DNA from 3 places in the Sanguibacter sp. Z41_6 genome. Region 2 is predicted to be linked to each of the others. Evidence: predicted binding sites of a transcription regulator. Region 2 holds the regulator's gene; each other region holds the start of a gene.
What was found. Region 2 encodes HrcA, which represses chaperone genes, less so after heat shock. Its sites were predicted from a motif close to TTNGCACTCGNNNNNNNCGAGTGCNAA; they were not measured.
Positions count from the first base shown of each region.

Region 1: AC54T1_RS00815 (Hsp20/alpha crystallin family protein) is a predicted target of HrcA. The motif match lies at 2,218-2,244, and genes of this name have one in related genera.
Region 3: groL (chaperonin GroEL) is a predicted target of HrcA. The motif match lies at 3,177-3,203, and genes of this name have one in related genera.

Region 1 is NZ_JCAQIF010000001.1:182,851-189,733, forward strand. Features, by position in the region: gene AC54T1_RS00805 (mechanosensitive ion channel family protein) at 1-1,348, opposite strand, end outside; gene AC54T1_RS00810 (Hsp20/alpha crystallin family protein) at 1,615-2,079, shown strand; gene AC54T1_RS00815 (Hsp20/alpha crystallin family protein) at 2,336-2,794, shown strand; gene AC54T1_RS00820 (HAD family hydrolase) at 2,814-3,692, opposite strand; gene AC54T1_RS00825 (cysteine protease StiP family protein) at 3,689-4,945, opposite strand; gene AC54T1_RS00830 (phosphoribosyltransferase family protein) at 4,942-6,384, opposite strand; gene AC54T1_RS00835 (HpcH/HpaI aldolase/citrate lyase family protein) at 6,381-6,883, opposite strand, start outside.
Region 2 is NZ_JCAQIF010000002.1:125,208-132,090, reverse strand. Features, by position in the region: gene AC54T1_RS05600 (16S rRNA (uracil(1498)-N(3))-methyltransferase) at 1-757, opposite strand, end outside; gene dnaJ (molecular chaperone DnaJ) at 754-1,869, opposite strand; gene hrcA (heat-inducible transcriptional repressor HrcA) at 1,925-2,950, opposite strand; gene AC54T1_RS05585 (DUF3097 family protein) at 3,172-4,035, shown strand; gene hemW (radical SAM family heme chaperone HemW) at 4,075-5,331, opposite strand; gene lepA (translation elongation factor 4) at 5,328-6,883, opposite strand, start outside.
Region 3 is NZ_JCAQIF010000008.1:33,555-40,437, reverse strand. Features, by position in the region: gene AC54T1_RS14320 (phytoene desaturase family protein) at 1-298, shown strand, start outside; gene AC54T1_RS14315 (glycoside hydrolase family 15 protein) at 283-1,656, opposite strand; gene AC54T1_RS14310 (HTTM domain-containing protein) at 1,653-2,528, opposite strand; gene AC54T1_RS14305 (hypothetical protein) at 2,525-3,055, opposite strand; gene groL (chaperonin GroEL) at 3,324-4,958, shown strand; gene AC54T1_RS14295 (glycoside hydrolase family 13 protein) at 5,139-6,883, shown strand, end outside; gene AC54T1_RS14290 (hypothetical protein) at 6,875-6,883, opposite strand, start outside.

The DNA.
Region 1 (6,883 bases), on a different contig from region 2:
ACGCCTTGAGACGCTCGCGCGCAGCCGGGCTCCCGGTGAACAGTCCGCCGGCTGCGGCCTCCGCCGCGCTGAGCACCTGCGTCTCGGCGACGTCACCGAGCCCGCCGCGCGGGTCGCCGTCGGCGGGATGGACGCCCCGGGTGGGCTCGGCCAACCGCATCCGTACGCCCGGTCGAGCGACCCGTACCGGGATCCGCGCCGGCAGACGCGGCTGCTCGGCGGCCGGGGGCGCGGGGGCGGCGTGTCCGGCCGGGGCGGCCTCGGGCGGGACGGCCCCGGGCGGCGGCTCGGGGATCTCGGGCGCCCCCTCGGTGACCCGCACCCGCGGGACGCCCTGGGGGGCGGAGCGCTGCAGCCACGTCACGAGGCCCTCACGGAGATAGCAGCGCAGGTCGAACAGCGTCCCGGCGTCGACGGCGCTGGCCATCGCGCGCACCCGGACGAACCCACCCACGGCGTCGGTGATCTGCAGGATGCCCACGCGCTTGTCCCAGAGGTCGGTCGCCGCGAGCAGCCGGGTGAGCTCGGCGCGCATGGCCTCCACGGGCACGTCCCAGTCGAGGTCGATCTCCACCGTGCCGAGGAGGTCGGCCGCCCGGCGCGTCCAGTTCTGGAACGGTGTCGTCGTGAAGTACGTGCACGGGAGGATGAGGCGTCGGTCGTCCCAGATGTGCACCACGACGTACGTCATGGTGATCTCCTCGATCCGCCCCCACTCTCCCTCGAGCACGACGACGTCGTCCACGCGGATCGCGTCCGTGAAGGCGATCTGCATCCCCGCGAACACGTTCCCCAGGGTCGACTGGGCGGCGAGACCGGCGACGATCGACACGACACCGGCGGAGGCGAGGAGGCTCGCGCCTGCCGCCCGCGCCGAGGGGAAGGTCAGGAGCACCCCCGCGAGCGCGCACAGGACGATGACGGCCACGGTGACGCGCCGGACCACGGTGATCTGCGTGCGCACGCGTCGCGCGTGCCGGTTGTCCGCGACGTCGGTGCGGAACCGGAGCAGGGCGCCGTCCTCGATGACGAAGGCGAGCGCTCCGACGAACCACGCGCCGACGATGATGAAGGCGATGAGCAGCAGGTGCTCCGCGAAGGGGAGCCAGCCCTGCGAGGGAGCCGTCACGAGCCGGACCGCGATCCACACGGCGACGACCATGAGCACCGCTCGCAGGGGTCTGCGCATCCGCCGGGACAGGTCCTCGGCCATCCAGCTCCGGCTCGCGAGGCGTCGGGTGAGCACGGAGATGACGGTTCCGAGGACGAAGGCCACGACGACTGCGCCGAGGACGCTGAGAACTGTCAGGAGCACGTTGGTCGCGTCAGGGACGTCGGCTTCGGGCATGCGTCCACGCTAGGCGCCGCGCTGGGGGATGTCATGACGATCGGGTGAAGAACATGTTGTGACCAGCGGCGATGCACCGCCCGGAACCGCGTTGCGGCAGGCCCAGCGCGGTGTCCGCCGTTCGCTCACGGCGAACACGTCCGGTTGGCACTCGCCGTGCGCGAGTGCTAAAAAAATGTCCCGTAGCCGCACCGGCCGCCCCAGGCGGGCCGGGTCGCGCAGAGGCCCCGGACGGTCCGGGGTCGTCGTCAAGGAGGTGATGGGCGATGGCTACACGTTGGGACCCCTTCCAGGAGATGGACCGCCTGCTGGGCTCGGTCGTCAGTGGCGCGCGCAACGCTGCCCCGCTGCCGATGGACCTCTTCCGCTCCGGCGACCACTATGTGCTCACCGTCGACCTGCCGGGCGTGGACCCCGGGTCCATCGACGTCTCGGTGGAGCACCGCACCCTGACGATCCGCGCCGAACGCACCCCCCGCTCCCACAGCGACGCGCAGTGGCTCGTCCGCGAGCGCCCGTCCGGCACCTTCGCCCGTCAGCTCACGGTGGGCGAGGGCCTGGCTCTCGACGAGATCGCCGCCACCTACCAGGACGGCGTGCTCGCCCTGACCATCCCCGTGAGCGAGCAGTCGAAGCCGCGCCGCATCGAGGTCACGCACGCCGGGTCGAGCCCCGTCGGCGCCGCCGGCTCACCCGAGGCGATCGAGTCCGCGCAGACCGTGGACGCCTAGGAACCTCCGGGGACAGGAGGAGCGAGAGCTCCCCTGCGCTCGACCGCCCCGCCACGTCCTGTGCGGACGAGACGGGGCGGCCCCGTGTCCGGACTCAGCGGGCGCCAGTGATGGACACCGACGGGAGCACGACCTCGCCGAGCATGCGCTGTCCGCGCGTGCTAGAACGGACATACGGCCTGAAACGGGCATGGCTCGCGGTCGGCACGGTTGCGCTCCGGAGAGTCCGGAGCCGTTGTCCAGGAGGTAAGCACTCATGGCTACACGTTGGGACCCCTTCCACGAGATGGACCGCCTGCTCGGCTCCGTCGTCAGCGGCACGCGCAACGCCGCCGCGATGCCGATGGACCTGCTGCGATCCGGGGACCACTACACGCTCAACGTCGATCTCCCCGGGGTCGAGCCGGACTCCATCGACGTCTCCGTCGAGGACCGCACACTGACCATCCGCGCCGAGCGGAACGCCCCGTCCGACGGCGACGCGCAGTGGCTCGTCCGCGAGCGGCCCGCAGGCACCTACGCACGTCAGCTCACGGTCGGCGAGGGCCTCGCGCTCGACAAGATCGACGCCGCGTACAACGACGGCGTGCTCTCGCTGTCCATCCCGGTGAGCGAGCAGTCGAAGCCCCGCCGCATCGAGGTCGCCCACACCGGGGGCAACCGGACGGTGGGCGGCGGCAGCACCGAGGCGATCGGGCAGCACGCCGGAGCCTGACCCGCGCGCGCGGCCCGCGTCAGCGGGTCGCGCGCCCCTGGGCGGCCGCGAGCAGCCACTCGGCGATCTCCTCGCCGGCGGCCGCCCCGGCAGCGGCCGTGACCGTGAGGTTCGGCGACGACCACCCGACGTCGTGCAGCTCGCCGTGGGCCGGTCGGATCGCGGCCGTGGCCCCCTCGAGCATCTCCGCGTCGAGCAGGGAGTCACCCGCCGCCAGGACCGTCCCGGCGCCGACCCGCCGCGCCACCTCGGCCACGGCCGCGCCCTTGCGGAGCTCCTGCGGCACGAGGTAGAGCTTGCGGCCCTGCAACGAGGCGTGCCACCCGTGCGCGCGCGCCCAGCCCGCGACGTCGTCGACGAATCCGGCCGGCATCGCGTCACGCTGCACGACCGCGTAGCAGAAGAGGCCCTCCGCGCTGCGGAGCTTCTTCGTCCACTCGGGCTTGAACACGCCCTGCATGTATCCCTCGACCTCGTCGAACGGGTGCGAGGACTCCGCCAGCACCCCACGGACGTGCTCCGACCACGCCCGGTCCGCGACGCCGTCGACGAGGATGAACCCGCCGTTGGCCGTGATCGCGTACGGCACCTGCGGGCCCGGGAGGGTGATCCGTCGGTACTGCGCGCGCGTCCGCGTCGTCGCCGGGACGAGCACGCCCAGCGTGGTGAGCGACTCGATCGTCCGCAGGGCCGCCTGCGTGACGTACGAGAGGGTCTTGCTGTCGTAGATCTCGACGCACGCCAGGTCGCGCAGCAGCGCCCGCGGATCAGCGCCGTCGGTCAGGCCGATCCGCGCGGCCTTGCCGGAGTAGATGAGCGTCCTGTCGAGGTCGCACGCCGCGACGACGGGAGCCGAGAGGTCCGCGATCCGCGCGACGTCGACGTCGTCCGCGCTCACTGCGCCGCCGTCCCGTCGGCACCCGTGGCTCCGCGGGTGAAGCGGGGGTGGATGAGGCCGACGCAGGAGTAGGGAAGGTCGTCGACCTCGACGACCTCGACCCCGCGCTGCTCGGCGAGGAGGCGCACATGACCGAGGTCCGCGCCGGAGCCCGTCCGGACGAGGATCTTCCATGGCACCCGGCGCAGCAGGACGCGGGACGTCTCCCCCACGCCAGGCTTGACGAGGTTGACGTCACCCAGCCCGTACTCCTCGCTGATCGCCTCGACGGCGGACCAGCCCGCCCAGGTGACCTCCGGTTCCGCCTGGGCACGACGCTCCGCGACCGTCGTGCTCACGGCCTGCGCGACGCTCCCGAACCGGGCACTGACGACGTCGAGGAACTCCCCCGACACGTCCGCTCCGCGGAGCTCGGAGTAGAACTTCGCACCGTGGTACATCCCCGGGCGGATGAGATCGTCGTTGAGCACGGTCCGCGACACGAGCCCCGAGACCGTCGAGTTCAGGCACGCCGAGGGGATGAGGTAGTCGTCCCGGGTGCCGAAGAGGCGCACGCAGTGCCCGGGGTCCGCGAGCACCGCGAGGTCGGGGTCGAACGGTCCGGGGACGTTGTCGTCGGCGTCGGCCGGTCGCTCCGTGAGGCCCAGCGCGACGTTGGCCTGCTCCACGGCGACGCGCAGCTCACGCGCGATCGCTCCCTTGCCGGTCCAGCCGTCGACGAACACGACGTCCGCGGGGTCGTGGTGCGCGGCGAGGTACTCGAGGGCGACCTGGTCGATGCCCCGTCCCCGCACGATGCTCACCGCGTAGTGCGGGAGCGTGAGACCGTGCGCGTAGCTCGCCCACCGCTTCATGAGGACCCCGACGGGTGTCCCTGCACGTGCGAGGGACACGAGCACCGCCCGCTCGCCGCGCTCGGCGAGGACGAGCTCGGTGAGGACCCCGACGGCGTGCGCGAGGCGCCCGGCGGACGTGCGCAGGGCAGCGTGGAAGAGCTCCTGGTACTCGGTGGTCGGCTGGTACTCGACGGGCAGCGACTCGGCGTAGTGGGCGCCGCCGGACTGGATGGCCTCCTCGCGCTCCTCCGTGGGCGCCTCGAGCTCGACGCCGGACAGGTCGCTGAGCAGCCATGCGACCTCGTGCGGGGCGTACGAGCCGAACGCTGGACCGTGGAGCGGCGTCGGGAGCGGTGTCTCCCCGGGTCGGGGCGACGTGGCGACCGCAGGAGCGGCGGTCTCGGTGTGCAGGGTCACAGTGGGAGTTCCTCAGGGTGGTGCGCGGCAGGGTGGTACGCGGGGACGACGACGAGGTGGACCTGGTCGCAGCACCCGGCGACGGCGTCGAGCAGTCCGCCCGGGGCGGCCAGTCCGGCCGTGTCAGCGGGCGAGTCGATGACGACGACGATATCCGTGAACCGGCGGGACGTGTCACCGCCGGGGTCCACGTTGTGCGCGTAGCGCGGCCCGGGGCCGTCGGACGGGTCGTCGTGCGCGGGGAACGCCAGGGTCGAGCGGATGGCGTAGCCGGCGTCGTCGACGGCCAGCACCGGCGACCGTGTCGTCGTCGAGTACCGCACCGTCGCGGCGGACCCCTGGGCGAGCGCCACGCCCACGCGCAGCGGCGCGTACATGAGCTCCTCGAACCCGAGCACGAGCGCACGATCGCCGACGAGCCCGTCGGCGAGCTCCCGGGCCACCGCGTCGGCGGCCTCCGCGAGCCGGACCTCGTCGTGCGGGTGGAACCCGTGACGTCCGCCGTCACGCACCCCCGGGGGCCACCCGGTCACCCGGCGGACCGGGGCCGCAGCCCGGACCCGCGCGCCCTCTGCCGCCGCCGGGACGGCCGCCAGGACGCGCTCCGCCCGCGCGAGGACGTCGGAGGGCAGGTCGATCGCACCGGAGGCCAGCGCGACGACGTCGATCCGCGTCCCGAGGTCCCGGGCGACGGTCGCGAACCGCTCCTGGTCGGCGATCGACCGCAGGTCGATGAGCGCCGCGACGACGTAGCGGCTGCGCGGCTGGTCGGCGTGCAGCGCGGCGACCGTGTTGAGCGCGGTGCGCCCCGTGGAGATCTCGTCGTCGACGAGCACGACGACGTCCGCCTCGGCGAGCATGCGCGGGTCGTCGGGCAGCACGAGGTGCTCCGTGGCGTGCGAGTGCTCCTCGGCGAACCCGGCGGCGGGGGTCACCCCGGCGACCGCCCGGCGGGTGGAGTGCAACGAGGGCAGGCCCAGCACCCGGCCCACGCAGTGCCCGAGCGCCGTCGCGGTCTCCGCGTACCCGATGACGACGGCACCCGACGGTACGGGGGGCGCGGCGTCGGCGACGGTCTCGAGGGACGCCCCGAGACGCTCGATGGCGTCGTCGCGCCCGGCGAGGGCGTCCCGCAGGAGCCCCGCGACGTCCGCGGCACGTGCAGCCCCGGCTGCCGCCGTCGAGCCCGCGAGGGCGTCCGCGGCGAGGTGGCCGAGGAGGGCGCCCGCCGCGTCCACGATCCGCGGGTCCGTCGGCACGTGCTTGCCGAGGACCGTGGAGACGAGCAGGTGGGCGCGACGGGGGTTGCGCCGCACGGCGAGCCCGACGAGCTCGTCGAGCTCGATGCCGACGGCCGACTCCGCGGTGCCCAGACGGACCCCGAGACGCTCCGTGACCCACGTCCCCGCCCACGGGGCGGCGGTGCGTGTCCCCGTCACGGGAGGGGGCTCGCGCTGAGGACGTCGACGTAGCCCGTGTCCTCGCGGTACACGCCGAAGACCTCTGCCCGCAGCAGGACCCGTTCCGCCCATGCCCGGTGCGGCTTGCTCTCGTTCATCTTGTTGCGGTACGCCGACGCCCGGGCCCCACCACCAGCCGTGTCGAGGACTGCGAGCGCGTCCACGTACTCCTCGTGCGACACGACGGACATCGCGTGCACCGCCACGACGTGGGACGGGTGGATGACGGTCTTGCCGGTGAGTCCGTTCGCCTGGTCGAGGACGACCTCACGGATGAGCCCGTCGAGGTCCGCGTCGATCATCCGCATGCGCAGCGTCCGCTCGTCCTGCTCGATGAACGGTGTCTCCCGCAGCTGGGGCTTGAAGATGCGCTCGTGCTGCGCGAAGTACTCCCACACGGGCCCGGAGATGACGAACCCGGAGCCGTCGGCCCGGCCGAGGATGTTGACGATGTCAGCGACGAGGTCCGCGATGACGT
Region 2 (6,883 bases):
AGAGCAGCGCCACGGCCACCGGTCCCGCGGTCGATGTCCGCAGCACGTGCGGGCCCAGGCGCGCGGTGACGGCGCCCGCCGTCCGCAGCTCCGCGACCTCGCGGTCGCTGATGCCGCCCTCCGGTCCGACGACGAGCAGCACCCGGCGCCGTTCCGCGACCGCGCCGGCGTCCGCGGGCGGGAGCGGGACGCTCGCGAGCGCGACCTCGGCGTCCTCGTGGAGCACGACCGTGGTCCCTCCGGCGTCTCGGACCTGTCGGACGAGCGCGCCGAGAGCCTTGAGGTCGACCGCGCGTCCCACGTCGGGCACGGTCGCCCGACGTGCCTGCTTCGCGGCCGCCCGGACGGTGGACACCCAGCGGGACCGGGACTTCTCGGCCCGCTCGCCACGCCACACGACGACGGACCGCTCGGCCTGCCACGGGAGCACGGCGTCGACCCCGACCTCCGTCGCGGCCTCGATCGCGAGCTCGTCACGGTCGCCCTTGGCGAGCGCCTGCACGAGCACGATCTCGATGCCGTCGTCCGGCTCGCGCCGGACGGCGCGGACGAGGAGCTCGACCCGGGGGCCGTCGACGGCCACCACGTCTCCGCGCAGCCGCACCCCGGCACCGTCGACGACGTCGAGCACCTCACCCGGGCCGCGTCGCTGCACGACGCCGGCGTGGCGACCCTCCGGCCCGTCGAGCACATACCGGTCCCCCACGGCCACCGAGTCGAGAGTGCCCGCGTCGGCGAGGAAGACCGGCGCGCTCACCAGCGCCCGGCGAGCTTGTCGCGCAGCCTGCTGAACACACCGGAGTGGGCGGCCGAGACGCGTCCCTCCGGACGCTCCTCCCCGCGGAGCGTGGCCAGCTGCCGCAGGAGGTCCGCCTGCTCCTCCGTGAGCGAGGTGGGGATCTGGACCTCGATGTGGACGTTGAGGTCCCCACGCCCGGGCGCCTGCAGGTGCCCGATGCCGAGGTTCTTCAGAGTGATGACCTGGCCGGGCTGCGTGCCGGGCTGCAGGTCGATCTCCTCCACCCCGTCGAGGGTCTCGAGCTCCATCACGGTGCCGAGCACCGCGGCGGTCATCGGCACCTCGAGGGTGCAGTGCAGGTCGTCACCGCGCCGCAGCAGCGTCTCGTGCTTGCGCTCACGAATCTCGAAGTAGAGGTCGCCGGGGGGACCGCCAGCCGGTCCCACCTCACCCTGGGACGTGAGCTTGATCCGGGTTCCCGTCTCGACGCCCGCGGGCACCTCGACCGCCACGGTGCGCCGGCTGCGCACACGGCCCTCACCGGAGCACTCGGCGCAGGGCTCGGGGATCGTCGTGCCGAACCCCTGGCACGCCGCGCACGGCGCGGTCGTCATGACCTGACCGAGGAAGGACCGGGCGACGCGCTGCACGGAGCCGCGGCCGCCGCACACGTCGCAGGTGCGCGGAGAGGTGCCCGGGCGGCAGCAGGACCCGCTGCACGTCCCGCACACGACGGCGGTGTCGACCTGGATCTCCCTGCGGACGCCGAACGCCGCCTCGGACAGGTCGATGTCGAGGCGGATGAGTGCATCCTGCCCGCGTCGCGCGCGCGGGATGGGCCCGCGCTGCGCCTGTCCGCCACCGAAGAACGTCTCGAAGATGTCCTGGAAGCCGAAGCCCCCACCCATGCCGCCCCCGGGGGCGGACGGGTCGTTGCCCATGTCGTACGACTGACGCTTCTCCGCGTTGCTCAGCACCTCGTAGGCGCGCGAGACGTCCTTGAACCGGTCTTCGGCGTCAGGCCCGGCGACGTCCGGGTGGAGCTCGCGCGCGAGCTTGCGGTACGCCTTCTTGATCTGGTCCTGGCTGGCGTCACGCGGGACGCCGAGGGTCTCGTAATAGTCGCTCACTGGCTGCTCTCTGCCGATCGGGTTTCTGTGGTCTGGCGGATGTCGGGGACGGATCTCACGTGCTGAGGATCCGGGACAGGTAGCGTGCCACGGCCCGCACGGCCGCGATGGTGCCGGGATAGTCCATCCGGGTGGGACCGATCGACCCGATCGTCGCGACGGAGCCTCCGTCCGAGCCGTACCCGGTCGTCACGACCGAGGTCTCGAACAGGTTGGCGAGCTGGGTCTCCCGGCCGATGCGGACGTTGACGGTGGCGGAGTCCTCCGCCATCTCGGTGAGGAGGTTGAGCAGCACGACCTGCTCCTCCAGCGCTTCGAGGACGGGCCGCAGGGCGTGCTCGAAGCGCATGCCCGCCTGGGCGAGGTTCGCGGTGCCCGCGAGCACGAACCGTTCCTCGCTCTCCTGCGCGAGCGTCTCCGTGATGACCTCGCCGACGCGCGTGACGAGCTCGCGCTCGGACGGGTGGTAGGACTGCGCGAGCTCGGCGAGGGCCGTCCGGAGCTCGGCGAGCCGGCGGCCGGCGGCTGCGGCGTTGAGGCGCGTGCGGAGCTCGACGAGCACACCTTCCTGCGGTGCGGACGCGAGCTCGAGCGTGCGCTGCTCGACGCGTCCGGTGTCGGTGATGATCACGACGAGGAGGCGTCGGTCGCCGAGGACGACGAGCTCGAGGTGACGCAGACCGGAGCGGCGCAGCGAGGGGTACTGGACGACCGCGACCTGACCGGTGAGCTGCGCGAGCAGGCGCCCCGCGCGAGAGACGACGTCGTCGAGGTCGACGGCGCCGTTGAGGAACGTCTCGATGGCGTTCTTCTCGGCGGGCGACAGTGCCCGCACGCTCGCGAGACGGTCGACGAACAGGCGGTATCCCTTGTCGGTGGGCACGCGCCCGGCGGAGGTGTGGGGCTGCGCGATGAAGCCGCCCTCCTCGAGGGCCGCCATGTCGTTGCGGATCGTCGCGGGTGACACGCCCAGCCCGTGCCGCTCGGCGAGGAGCTTGGAGCCGACGGGCTCCCGTGTCTGGACGTAGTCCTCCACGATGGCACGCAGGACCTCGAGCCTGCGCTCGTCGCTCGACGCCATCCCACCACCTCCTTCGCTCTCGAACGCGTCCGGCCTCGCCCGCCACGCCTCGTCCGCCTCGATGGGCACGGACCGGCGGCAGTCTCGTGCGCACGACACCGGCCGCCGTGCACCGACGGTAAGCACTCGGACTTCTCGAGTGCTAATTCTACGCCGCCGTCCGCCGTGGCCCGGGCCGTGTTGCCGAGGCCACACCCACGTCAGCGGCTAACCTTCCTCGCGTGAGCAACGACCGCTACTCCGACGACGTCCTGTCCACCCCGGCCACCCACCACCGTCGTCGCCCCACCTCGCGTCCGGTCCCGGCAGACGTCGGGCTCGTCGTCGAGGAGGTGACGACGGGGTGGGTCGGGGCCATCACGCGGACCGAGAAGTCCGGAGGTATGCACGTCGTCGTGCTGGAGGACCGGGCGGGCCGGACCAGGACGTTCCCGCTCGGCCCGGGGTTCTGGGTCGACGGCGCCCCGGTGGAGCTCACCCCCGCACGATCCGTTGCCGCCCCCGCCGCACCAGCACGCACCGCGTCCGGCTCCCGCGCCGTGGCGAACGCCCGCGCACGCGTCGCGCGGGGCAGCCGCATCTGGGTCGAGGGCCGCCACGACGCCGAGCTCGTCGAGCGCGTCTGGGGCGACGACCTGCGCGTGGAGGGCGTCGTCGTCGAGGGTCTCGACGGCGTCGACAACCTTGCCGAGGCGCTCGCCGAGTTCGGGCCGACGCGCGAGCGCCGCGTCGGGGTGCTCGTCGACCACCTCGTCCCGGGGAGCAAGGAGCAGCGCATCGCCGACGACGTGATGAAGAGGTTCCGCGGCGGGAACGTCCTCATCCTCGGCCACCCGTACGTCGACGTGTGGCAGGCCGTGCGACCGGAGCGGGTCGGGCTGGCCGCGTGGCCCGTCATCGAGCGCGGCACGGAGTGGAAGTACGGGATGCTCCGCGAGCTCGGATGGCCCGCGCAGGACCAGGCAGACGTCGCACAGGGCTGGAAGCGGATCCTCGGGACCGTCCGCAGCTACGCCGACCTCGAGCCGTCCCTGCTCGGGCGCGTCGAGGAGCTCATCGACTTCGTCACCGAGCCGGCTCCCTGACCCGACCCCCGGTGCCGCCGGCCTCACCCGCCCGGTGGCTCAGTCCGTGAGGTCCCGCACGACGGTGTCCGCGAGGAGCCGGCCACGCAGCGTGAGGACCGCGCGGCCGCGGATCGCGCTCGCTCCGTCGAGCAGACCGCTCGCCACGTGACCGGCGACCGCGCGCCGGGCCCGCGGCGAGAGCACGGACAGGTCCAGCCCGTCGCGCAACCGGACGGCGAGCATGACCTTCTCGAGCTGGGCGGCCTCGTCGTCGAGCACCTCCTGGCCCGCGGCCGGGCTGAGGCCGGCGTCCAGGCGGGTGGCATAGCGCAGCGGGTGCTTGGCGTTCCACCACCGCAGACCCCGGGTCCCCGGCGCGTCGGAACCGAGGTAGGAGTGCGCCCCCGGGCCCAGCCCCCACCAGTCCTCACCGCGCCAGTAGGCAAGATTGTGCTCGCACGCCGCGACCCGGCCGTCGACCGTGCGCGCCCAGTTCGACACCTCGTACCACTCGAGACCAGACGCCGTGAGCAGCTCGTCCGCCATCTCGTACTTCGCCGCCTGGTCGTCCTCGCTCGGCAGCGCCAGCTGCCCGCGGCGCACCTGCGCGGCCATCTTCGTGCCGGGCTCGACGACGAGCGCGTACGCCGAGACATGGTCGACGCCCGTGGCGAGCGCGGCCTGCACGCTCGTGCGCCAGTCCTCGAGCGACTCCCCCGGCGTCCCGTAGATGAGGTCGAGCGAGACGTCGAGCCCGGCCTCGCGCGCCCAGCGCACGACGTCGGGGATCCGGCGCGGGTCGTGCGTGCGCTCCAGCGTGGCCAGGACGTGCGGGACGGCGGACTGCATGCCGAACGAGACCCGGGTGAAGCCTGCGTCGGCCAGGGCCGCGAGCGACTCGGGCGTCACCGAGTCGGGGTTCGCCTCGGTGGTCACCTCGGCGCCCGGTGCGAGTCCCCACGCCCGACGCACACCGTCGAGCATCCGGACGAGATCACCCGCGGGCAGCAGCGTGGGGGTCCCCCCGCCCACGAACACCGTGGAGACCTCCCGTGCGGGGAGTCCCGCGGCGTCCATGACGCGCGTCGCGAGGTCGATCTCCTGGAGCACGGTGCTCGCATAGGCGTGCTGGCTCGCGCCCCCGCCCAGCTCGCTCGCCGTGTAGGTGTTGAAGTCGCAGTACCCGCACCGCACGGTGCAGAACGGGACGTGCACGTACACACCGAACCGCCGGTGGTCCGCGCCCTGCGCGACCCACCCGGGGAGCGCGCCGTCGTCGGGGACCGGGTCCCCGTCGGGGAGTGCGGGGCTCACTTCTTCTTGTCTCGGCTCTCCGTCTGCTCGGACGTCAGGGCAGCGATGAAGGCGTCCTTCGGGACCTCGACCGTGCCGATGGTCTTCATGCGCTTCTTGCCCTCCTTCTGCTTCTCGAGGAGCTTGCGCTTGCGGGAGATGTCACCGCCGTAGCACTTGGCCAGGACGTCCTTGCGCATCGCGCGGATCGACTCACGCGCGATGATGCGCGCCCCGATGGCCGCCTGGATCGGCACCTCGAACTGCTGCCGTGGGATGAGCGCCTTGAGCTTGCCCACCATCATCACGCCGTACGCGTAGGCGTTGTCCTTGTGCACGATCGCGCTGAAGGCGTCCACCTGCTCGCCCTGGAGGAGGATGTCGACCTTGACGAGCGCCGCAGCCTGCTCTCCGATGACGTCGTAGTCGAGCGACGCATAGCCCTTCGTCTTCGACTTGAGGTTGTCGAAGAAGTCGAAGACGATCTCGGCGAGCGGCAGCACGTACCGCATCTCGACACGGTCGGTCGACAGGTAGTCCATGCCCTGCAGCTCGCCGCGCCGGGACTGGCACAGCTCCATGACGGACCCGATGAACTCCGACGGGGCGAGGATCGTCGCCTTGACGATCGGCTCCCGCACCTCACCGATCTTGCCGCCCGGGAACTCGCTCGGGTTCGTCACCGTGACGACCGACTTGTCGTCCATCGTCACCTCGTAGATGACGTTGGGCGCCGTGGAGATGAGGTCGAGGTCGAACTCGCGCTCGAGGCGCTCGCGGACGATCTCGAGGTGCAGGAGGCCCAGGTACCCGACGCGGAACCCGAACCCGAGCGCCACAGACGTCTCGGGCTCGTAGACGAGCGCGGCGTCGTTGAGCTTGAGGCGGTCGAGGGCGTCCCGCAGCACCGGGTAGTCGGTGCCGTCGACCGGGTAGAGGCCGGAGAACACCATCGGCTTGGGGTCGCTGTATCCGCCCAGAGCCTCGGCGGCAGGCTTCGCGGCGTTCGTCACCGTGTCGCCGACCTTGGACTGGCGGACGTCCTTGACGCCCGTGATGAGGTACCCGACCTCCCCGACGCCGAGTCCCTTCGTGGGGATCGACTCGGGGGACGTCACGCCGATCTCGAGCAGGTCGTGGGTCGCGCGCGTCGACATCATGACGATGCGCTCGCGCGGGCTGAGGTTGCCGTCGATGACGCGGACGTAGGTGACGACCCCGCGGTAGGTGTCGTAGACGGAGTCGAAGATCATGGCGCGCGCCGGTGCGTCGGGGTCGCCGACCGGGTGCGGGACGAGCTCCACGATGCGGTCGAGCAGCTCGGTGACGCCCACGCCCGTCTTGCCCGAGACCCGCAGGACGTCGTCCGGGTCGCCGCCGACGAGACCGGCGATCTCCTCGGCGTACTTCTCGGGCTGCGCCGCCGGGAGGTCGATCTTGTTGAGGACCGGGATGATCTGGAGGTCGTTCTCCATCGCGAGGTAGAGGTTCGCGAGCGTCTGCGCCTCGATGCCCTGGGCGGCGTCGACGAGGAGGACCGCGCCCTCGCACGCCGCGAGGGACCGCGACACCT
Region 3 (6,883 bases), on a different contig from region 2:
CGTCGTCGCCTCACGGAGCGTCACGGCCGAGAAGATGGCGGAGCACAACGCGAGCTACATCGGCGGGGACATCGCCTCGGGGCTCGTGAACATGCGGCAGATGCTCGCTCGGCCGACGGCCCGGCTCAACCCGTACCGCACCGGTGTCGACGGCGCGTACCTCTGCTCCCAGTCGACCCCGCCGGGACCGGGCGTCCACGGGCTCAGCGGGTGGTTCGCCGCGAAGCACGTGCTGCGTGAGCGGTTCGGCATCCGTCGTGCGCCGAGCGTCGCGCCCGACGCTCAGTCCCCGAGGTAGACGAGCGTCAGCAGGACGTTCGCGCTGCTCCACGCGAGGGGCGCGACCTGCGCCGGGGACCCGTCGTGCAGCACCTTCTCCGGGATCGAGCCCGTCGGTGTCCGGTGCGCGTCCACCCAGTCGAGCCAGTCGCGCGCCATCCGGTCGCCGTCTGATGTCCCGCGGGCGGCTGCGGAGAGCGCGAACACGGTCGTCGTCGGGGTCCACGAGATCCCGTCGTCCGGCCAGCCCTCGCCCGGCGTGAGGCCCCCTGCGGGCTGGGCGAGGCGCGGCACGGCCGCGCCCCAGGCGTCGAGCGCGCCCGGGACGGGCTCGATGAACGGCTCGCCGAGGAAGGCCACGGCGGTGTCCGCGTCGCCGCCACCGGGGTATCGGCCGTAGCCGGGACCGAACTCCTCCTGCACGACGGCGCGCAGCGCGTCCTTCGCGTCGCTCACCTCCGTCGCCAGCGCTGTCTCGCCGAGGTCCTCGTACAGCTCCGCCGACTCCTCGAGGCCCATGAGGAGGGGAGCGACCGTGCCGAGCGTCGTCCGCCGCTCCCGCACCTCCCAGTAGTCGGGAGAGGGGGGCGGCAGGACGGTGCCCTGCTCGGTGAGCTCGAGCGCGCGGGCGGTGCTGCGGTCGACGAGCGGTCGGAGGGTCGCGAGGTGTGCGGCACGCTCCACCGGGTCGGAGACGTGCGAGAGCACGGCTCCCACCGCCCACAGGGCCCACCCGGTCGCGTCGGTCTGCAGCCCCCTGTCGTCCGGCGGGCCGGACCCGTCCGGCAGGTAGCGGGCGTGGAAGGAGCCGTCGGGGGCCTGCACGGACTGCAGGAAGGTAAGGACCTCGATCGCATCGTCCTCGTGGCCGGTCGCCGACAGTGCCACCGCGACGAACGCGTTGTCGCGCGGCCACGCGTACCGCCAGGGCCCGCTCCAGGCTGCGACGACCGCCCCGTCGTCGAGCATGAGGGCGTGGATGTCGAGGAGGGCGTCCGTCGCGAGGTCCTCGAGCTCCGTACCGGCACCGGGAACGGTGCCGGCGGCCAGCCAGTCACGGGCGGCGGCCGCAGCGTCCAGCTCAGCCTGCGTCGCCGCAGCCGGGTCGGTGACGGCGACGCGGCTGTCGTCGAGGTAGACGAGGCCGCTGCCGGGCTCGACGAGGCTCCGCGTGCCGTCCGGGGCGACGGCCACGCCCGTGGAGTCGAGGTCGACGTGCCGGAAGGGCGGGGTGAACGGGCCCCACCCGCTGACCTGCGCCGACCACGTCGAGACCCCCACGAGGGCGACGACGGAGAGGACGACGATCCCGTGGCGGCGCAGGGACCGCGTGCGCTCGCGCCCCGATCGGGGACGAGGACGGGGCGAGCGCGTCACGACTGGTGGAGCGGGAACAGCACGCCGTGGACCCGCGCCCACGCACCGCGGTAGGCGGCGATCGTGGGGGCGACCAACCGTTCGAGCGGGAAGAACGCGAACCAGCACACGACGGTGGGCAGGAAGTGGATGCCGATCGCGAGGTACGTGGCCAGGTGGAAGAGGAAGAACAGGAAGATCGCGATGTACTGCCAGCGACCGCGCAGCCAGAAGATCACGGGCGAGAAGACCTCGATGAGGAACACGCCCCACTGCGCGACGTGCAGCACCGCGGGGACGTCCAGCGTCCAGCGCACGAGGTCCGAGCCCCGCCGCATGATCGCCCACGTGAAGATCGAGCTGTTCGCCCACCCGACGAGGCTCGAGTTGTAGATGACCTTCGCCAGGGCCGAGCCGACGTAGGTCGCGACGGTGGCGATCTGCACGCAGCGCAGCGCCCAGCCTGCCGCCTGCGAGGTGCCCGTGCCGGTGAACCGGGCGGCACCGACGGTGGGCAGGACGAGCGTGGCGAGGATGAGTGCCATGTGGTCGTGGGAGACGTACGCGAACCCCTGGGAGTTGACCATCCACGCGAGGTAGGCGACCGCGACGGTCCATCCCGCGATGCGCGGCAGGCGTCCCGTGGCAGCCACGAGACAGCCGACGACGATGATGGCCTGCAGCACGTACGCGGTGGTGACCGACGGCTCGGGGAACGGCAGGAGGCGCCCGATGAACGTGGGCTGGTAGAACTCGGGCGCGTACCCGTGGCCGATGACGTCGTTGGAGAGGCTGAAGATCGACCAGATGACGAAGAGGTAGATGATCGCCCGGAACACTGCCACCCGGGCGAGGGGGACGGCTGGGAACCACCAGCGCACGACGGCGTTCACGCGTCCGCCCCGTACGTGCCCTCGACGGTCCAGGTGGTGAGGACCTCTTCGGTGGAGACGCCGGTCGGCCTGCCGTCCTTGAGCTCTGACGAGGTACGGAACATCTCGATCTCCACGAGTGCGGGGGCGTCCGGGTGCAGGCCGCTGTAGGCGCGGGCGATCCCCTCGAGGAGCGACGGGTCGTCGAGGATCCGCTGGATCTGGCCCTCGATCTCCGCACGGCCGACGCCGACGCCCGTGGCGTTGAGGGGGACGCCGATCTCGGTGCCCTCGGTGGTGGTCGCGCGCATGTTCGTCGACCGCACCGGCTTGTTCGGGTCGCTGCCCTGTGCGTACTGGGAGAGGGAGCCGAGCGGGAAGAAGTCGTTGCTCTTGAGGAACTGCGAGGACACGAGGACGGCGAGGGCGGCGAGGGCGGCTGCGAGGCGCCACGCGAGCGAGCCGCGCCCGAGCGTCCGGTCGTGCGGCGCCGTCACGGCGGGCGCTGTCGCTGTGCGGGCGTCGTCGTCATGGGTGGCGGGATTCACCCGAGCACTGTAGCGGGCCGCTCCCGGCCGTCCTGCGGATCGGGCGTGCTGCGAGTCCCGCAGCGACGCGGGTCCGGACGACCCGTCTTGCACTCTCCATGCCCGAGTGCCAATAATGGCGTTAGCACTCTCACTAGGAGAGTGACAGAACTACCGGTCGATCGGTGAGGTTCGAACCCGCGTCGTGACATGAACGTCCCGGGATCGCGCCGTCCGTCGCGGGCACCTGCCGACCACCCACACGCCACCAGTGGAGGATCACACCCCAATGGCAAAAATTATCGCCTTCAACGAGGAGGCCCGTCGCGGTATGGAGCGTGGACTCAACATCCTCGCTGACACCGTGAAGGTCACGCTCGGCCCGAAGGGCCGCAACGTCGTCCTCGACAAGAAGTGGGGCGCGCCCACCATCACGAACGATGGTGTGAGCATCGCCAAGGAGATCGAGCTCGAGGAGCCGTTCGAGAAGATCGGCGCCGAGCTCGTCAAGGAGGTCGCCAAGAAGACCGACGACGTCGCCGGTGACGGTACGACGACCGCCACGGTCCTCGCCCAGGCACTCGTGCGTGAAGGGCTGCGCAACGTCGCCGCCGGGTCCAACCCGATCGCCCTCAAGCGCGGCATCGAGAAGGCCGTCGAGGCCGTCATCGCGGAGCTGCTCACCGCGGCCAAGGACATCGAGACCAAGGAAGAGATCGCCGCCACCGCTGCGATCTCCGCTGGCGACCCCGCGATCGGCGAGCTCATCGCCGAGGCGCTCGACAAGGTCGGCAAGGAAGGTGTCATCACCGTCGAGGAGTCGAACACCTTCGGGCTCGAGCTCGAGCTCACCGAGGGTATGCGCTTCGACAAGGGCTTCCTCGCCCGCTACTTCGAGACCGACCCCGAGCGCCAGGAAGCGGTCCTCGAGGACCCGTACATCCTGCTCGTCGAGGGCAAGATCTCGAACGTCAAGGACCTCCTGCCCCTGCTCGACCAGGTGATGAAGTCCGGGCGTTCGCTGCTCATCATCGCTGAGGACGTCGAGGGCGAGGCTCTTGCGACCCTCGTGCTCAACAAGATCCGCGGCACGTTCAAGTCCGTCGCCGTCAAGGCTCCGGGCTTCGGCGACCGCCGCAAGGCGATCCTCCAGGACATCGCGATCCTCACGGGCGCCCAGGTCATCTCCGAGACCGTCGGCCTCAAGCTCGACACGGCGACGCTCGACCTGCTCGGCCAGTCCCGCAAGGTCGTCGTCACCAAGGACGAGACGACCATCGTCGAGGGCGCCGGCGACGTCGACCAGATCGCTGGTCGCGTCAAGCAGATCCGTTCCGAGATCGAGAAGTCGGACTCCGACTACGACCGCGAGAAGCTCCAGGAGCGCCTCGCGAAGCTCGCCGGTGGTGTCGCGGTCATCAAGGCCGGTGCCGCCACGGAGGTCGAGCTCAAGGAGCGCAAGCACCGCATCGAGGACGCCGTGCGCAACGCGAAGGCAGCCGTCGAGGAGGGCATCGTCGCCGGTGGTGGCGTCGCGCTCATCCAGGCCGGCAAGCTCGCCTTCGAGACGTCCGCCATCACGGAGCTCGAGGGTGACGAGGCGACCGGTGCGAGCATCGTGCGCCTGGCCATCGACGCGCCGCTCAAGCAGATCGCGATCAACGCTGGTCTCGAGGGTGGGGTCGTGGCCGAGAAGGTCCGCAACCTCCCGTCCGGCCACGGCCTGAACGCCGCGACCGGCGTCTACGAGGACCTCCTCGCAGCCGGCGTGAACGACCCGGTCAAGGTCACCCGTTCCGCACTGCAGAACGCGGCCTCGATCGCGGCGCTCTTCCTCACGACCGAGGCAGTCGTCGCGGACAAGCCGGAGAAGCAGCCGGCGATGCCCGGTGGCGACGGCGGCATGGGCGGCATGGACTTCTGATCCAGCCCGTCACCGACCGCTAGGTCGGACGCAGTACCGCAGTGCACGAGGGCCGGTCGGCCCGGGAGCGATCCCGGGGCGGCCGGCCCTCGCTGCGTCCACGGGCGGAGTGGTCGCCACGCGGCGACGAGAGCCGATCCCGTCGGGTGCCGGAGCGTGGGCTGTGTCTAAGGTGGAGCGATGAGCAGCCTCGCCCCCGACCTCGACCCTGCCCACACCCCCGAGAGCACAGAATCCCGCGCGGAGCCCCGGGGACCGGTCCCCAGTGAGCCGGCATGGTGGACCCGCGCCGTCGTCTACCAGATCTACCCGAGGAGCTTCGCGGACTCGAACGGTGACGGCTTCGGCGACCTCGGCGGGATCCGGTCGAAGCTCGACCACCTCGCCGAGCTGGGGGTCGACGTCCTGTGGCTCTCGCCGATCTACCCGTCGCCGCAGCACGACAACGGGTACGACATCAGCGACTACGACGGCATCGACCCGAGGTTCGGCACCCCCGAGGAGTTCGACGCCCTCGTCGCCGAGGCGCACGAGCGCGGCATGAAGATCGTCATGGACCTCGTCGTCAACCACACGAGCGACGAGCACCCGTGGTTCGTCGAGTCGAGGTCCTCGCGGCACAACCCCAAGCGGGACTGGTACTGGTGGCGCTCGCCGCGGGAGGTCGAGCACTCGGCCCTGCCCACGGAGCCGAACGCGTGGCGCTCGGCGTTCAGCGGCCCGGCCTGGACCCTCGACCCCCTCACGGGGCAGTACTACCTCCACCTCTTCGCGCCGCAGCAGCCTGACCTCAACTGGGAGAACCCGGAGGTCCGTCAGGCCGTGTACGCGATGATGAACCGCTGGCTCGACCGCGGGGTCGACGGGTTCCGCATGGACGTCATCAACCTCATCTCCAAGCGTCTCGAGATGATCGACGGCGACGAGCACGTCGAGGGCTCCGGGTTCGTCATGGGTCCGCGCCTGCACGAGTTCATGCAGGAGATGCACGACGCGGTGTTCGCCGACCGTGATGGTGAGTACCTCACGGTGGGGGAGATGCCCGGCGTCACCGTCGAGGAGGCGCGCCTGTTCACCGATCCCGCGCGTCGGGAGCTGGACATGGTGTTCCAGTTCGAGCACGTCGCCCTCGACCAGGGGGCCGACAAGTTCGACCCCGTGCCGTTCGACCTCGTCGCCTTCAAGCGCTCGATGAGCCGGTGGCAGGAGGGGCTCGCGGACGTCGGCTGGAACAGCCTGTACCTGAGCAACCACGACCAGCCGCGGCCGGTGTCCCGGTACGGCGACGACGGCGCGTACCGGTACGAGTCCGCGACCCTGTGGGCGACGCTCCTGCACATGCAGCGCGGTACGCCGTACGTCTACCAGGGCGAGGAGATCGGCATGACGAACGTGCCGTTCGCCGACATCGACGACTTCCGCGACCTCGAGTCGATCAACTACTACCGCGAGACGGTCACGGAGCTCGCGCGGCGCTCGCCGGAGGACGTGCTCGCCGGACTGCGCCGGATGAGCAGGGACAACGCGCGGACACCGGTCCAGTGGGACGACTCCGAACATGCGGGATTCACGACGGGCGAGCCGTGGATCCCCGTGAACGACAACTACCGCGAGGTGAACGCCACTGCCGACCGGGCGGCGGAGCGCAGCGTGTTCGCGCACTACCAGCGCCTCATCGCCCTCCGGCACTCGAGCGACCTCGTCGCGCTCGGCCGCTACGAGGCGCTCGAGGAGGACCACCCCCGGCTGTACGCGTTCACCCGGACGCTCGACGACGAGCAGCTCCTCGTCGTCGGCAACGTCTCGGGGGAAGAGCTCGACGTCCCGCTCCTGGCGGACTGGCTCGACGAGCCGGTCGTCGTCGCGAACTATCCTGCGCCGGCAGGCACGGTCCTCGCGCCGTGGGAGGTGCGCGTCTACCAGCG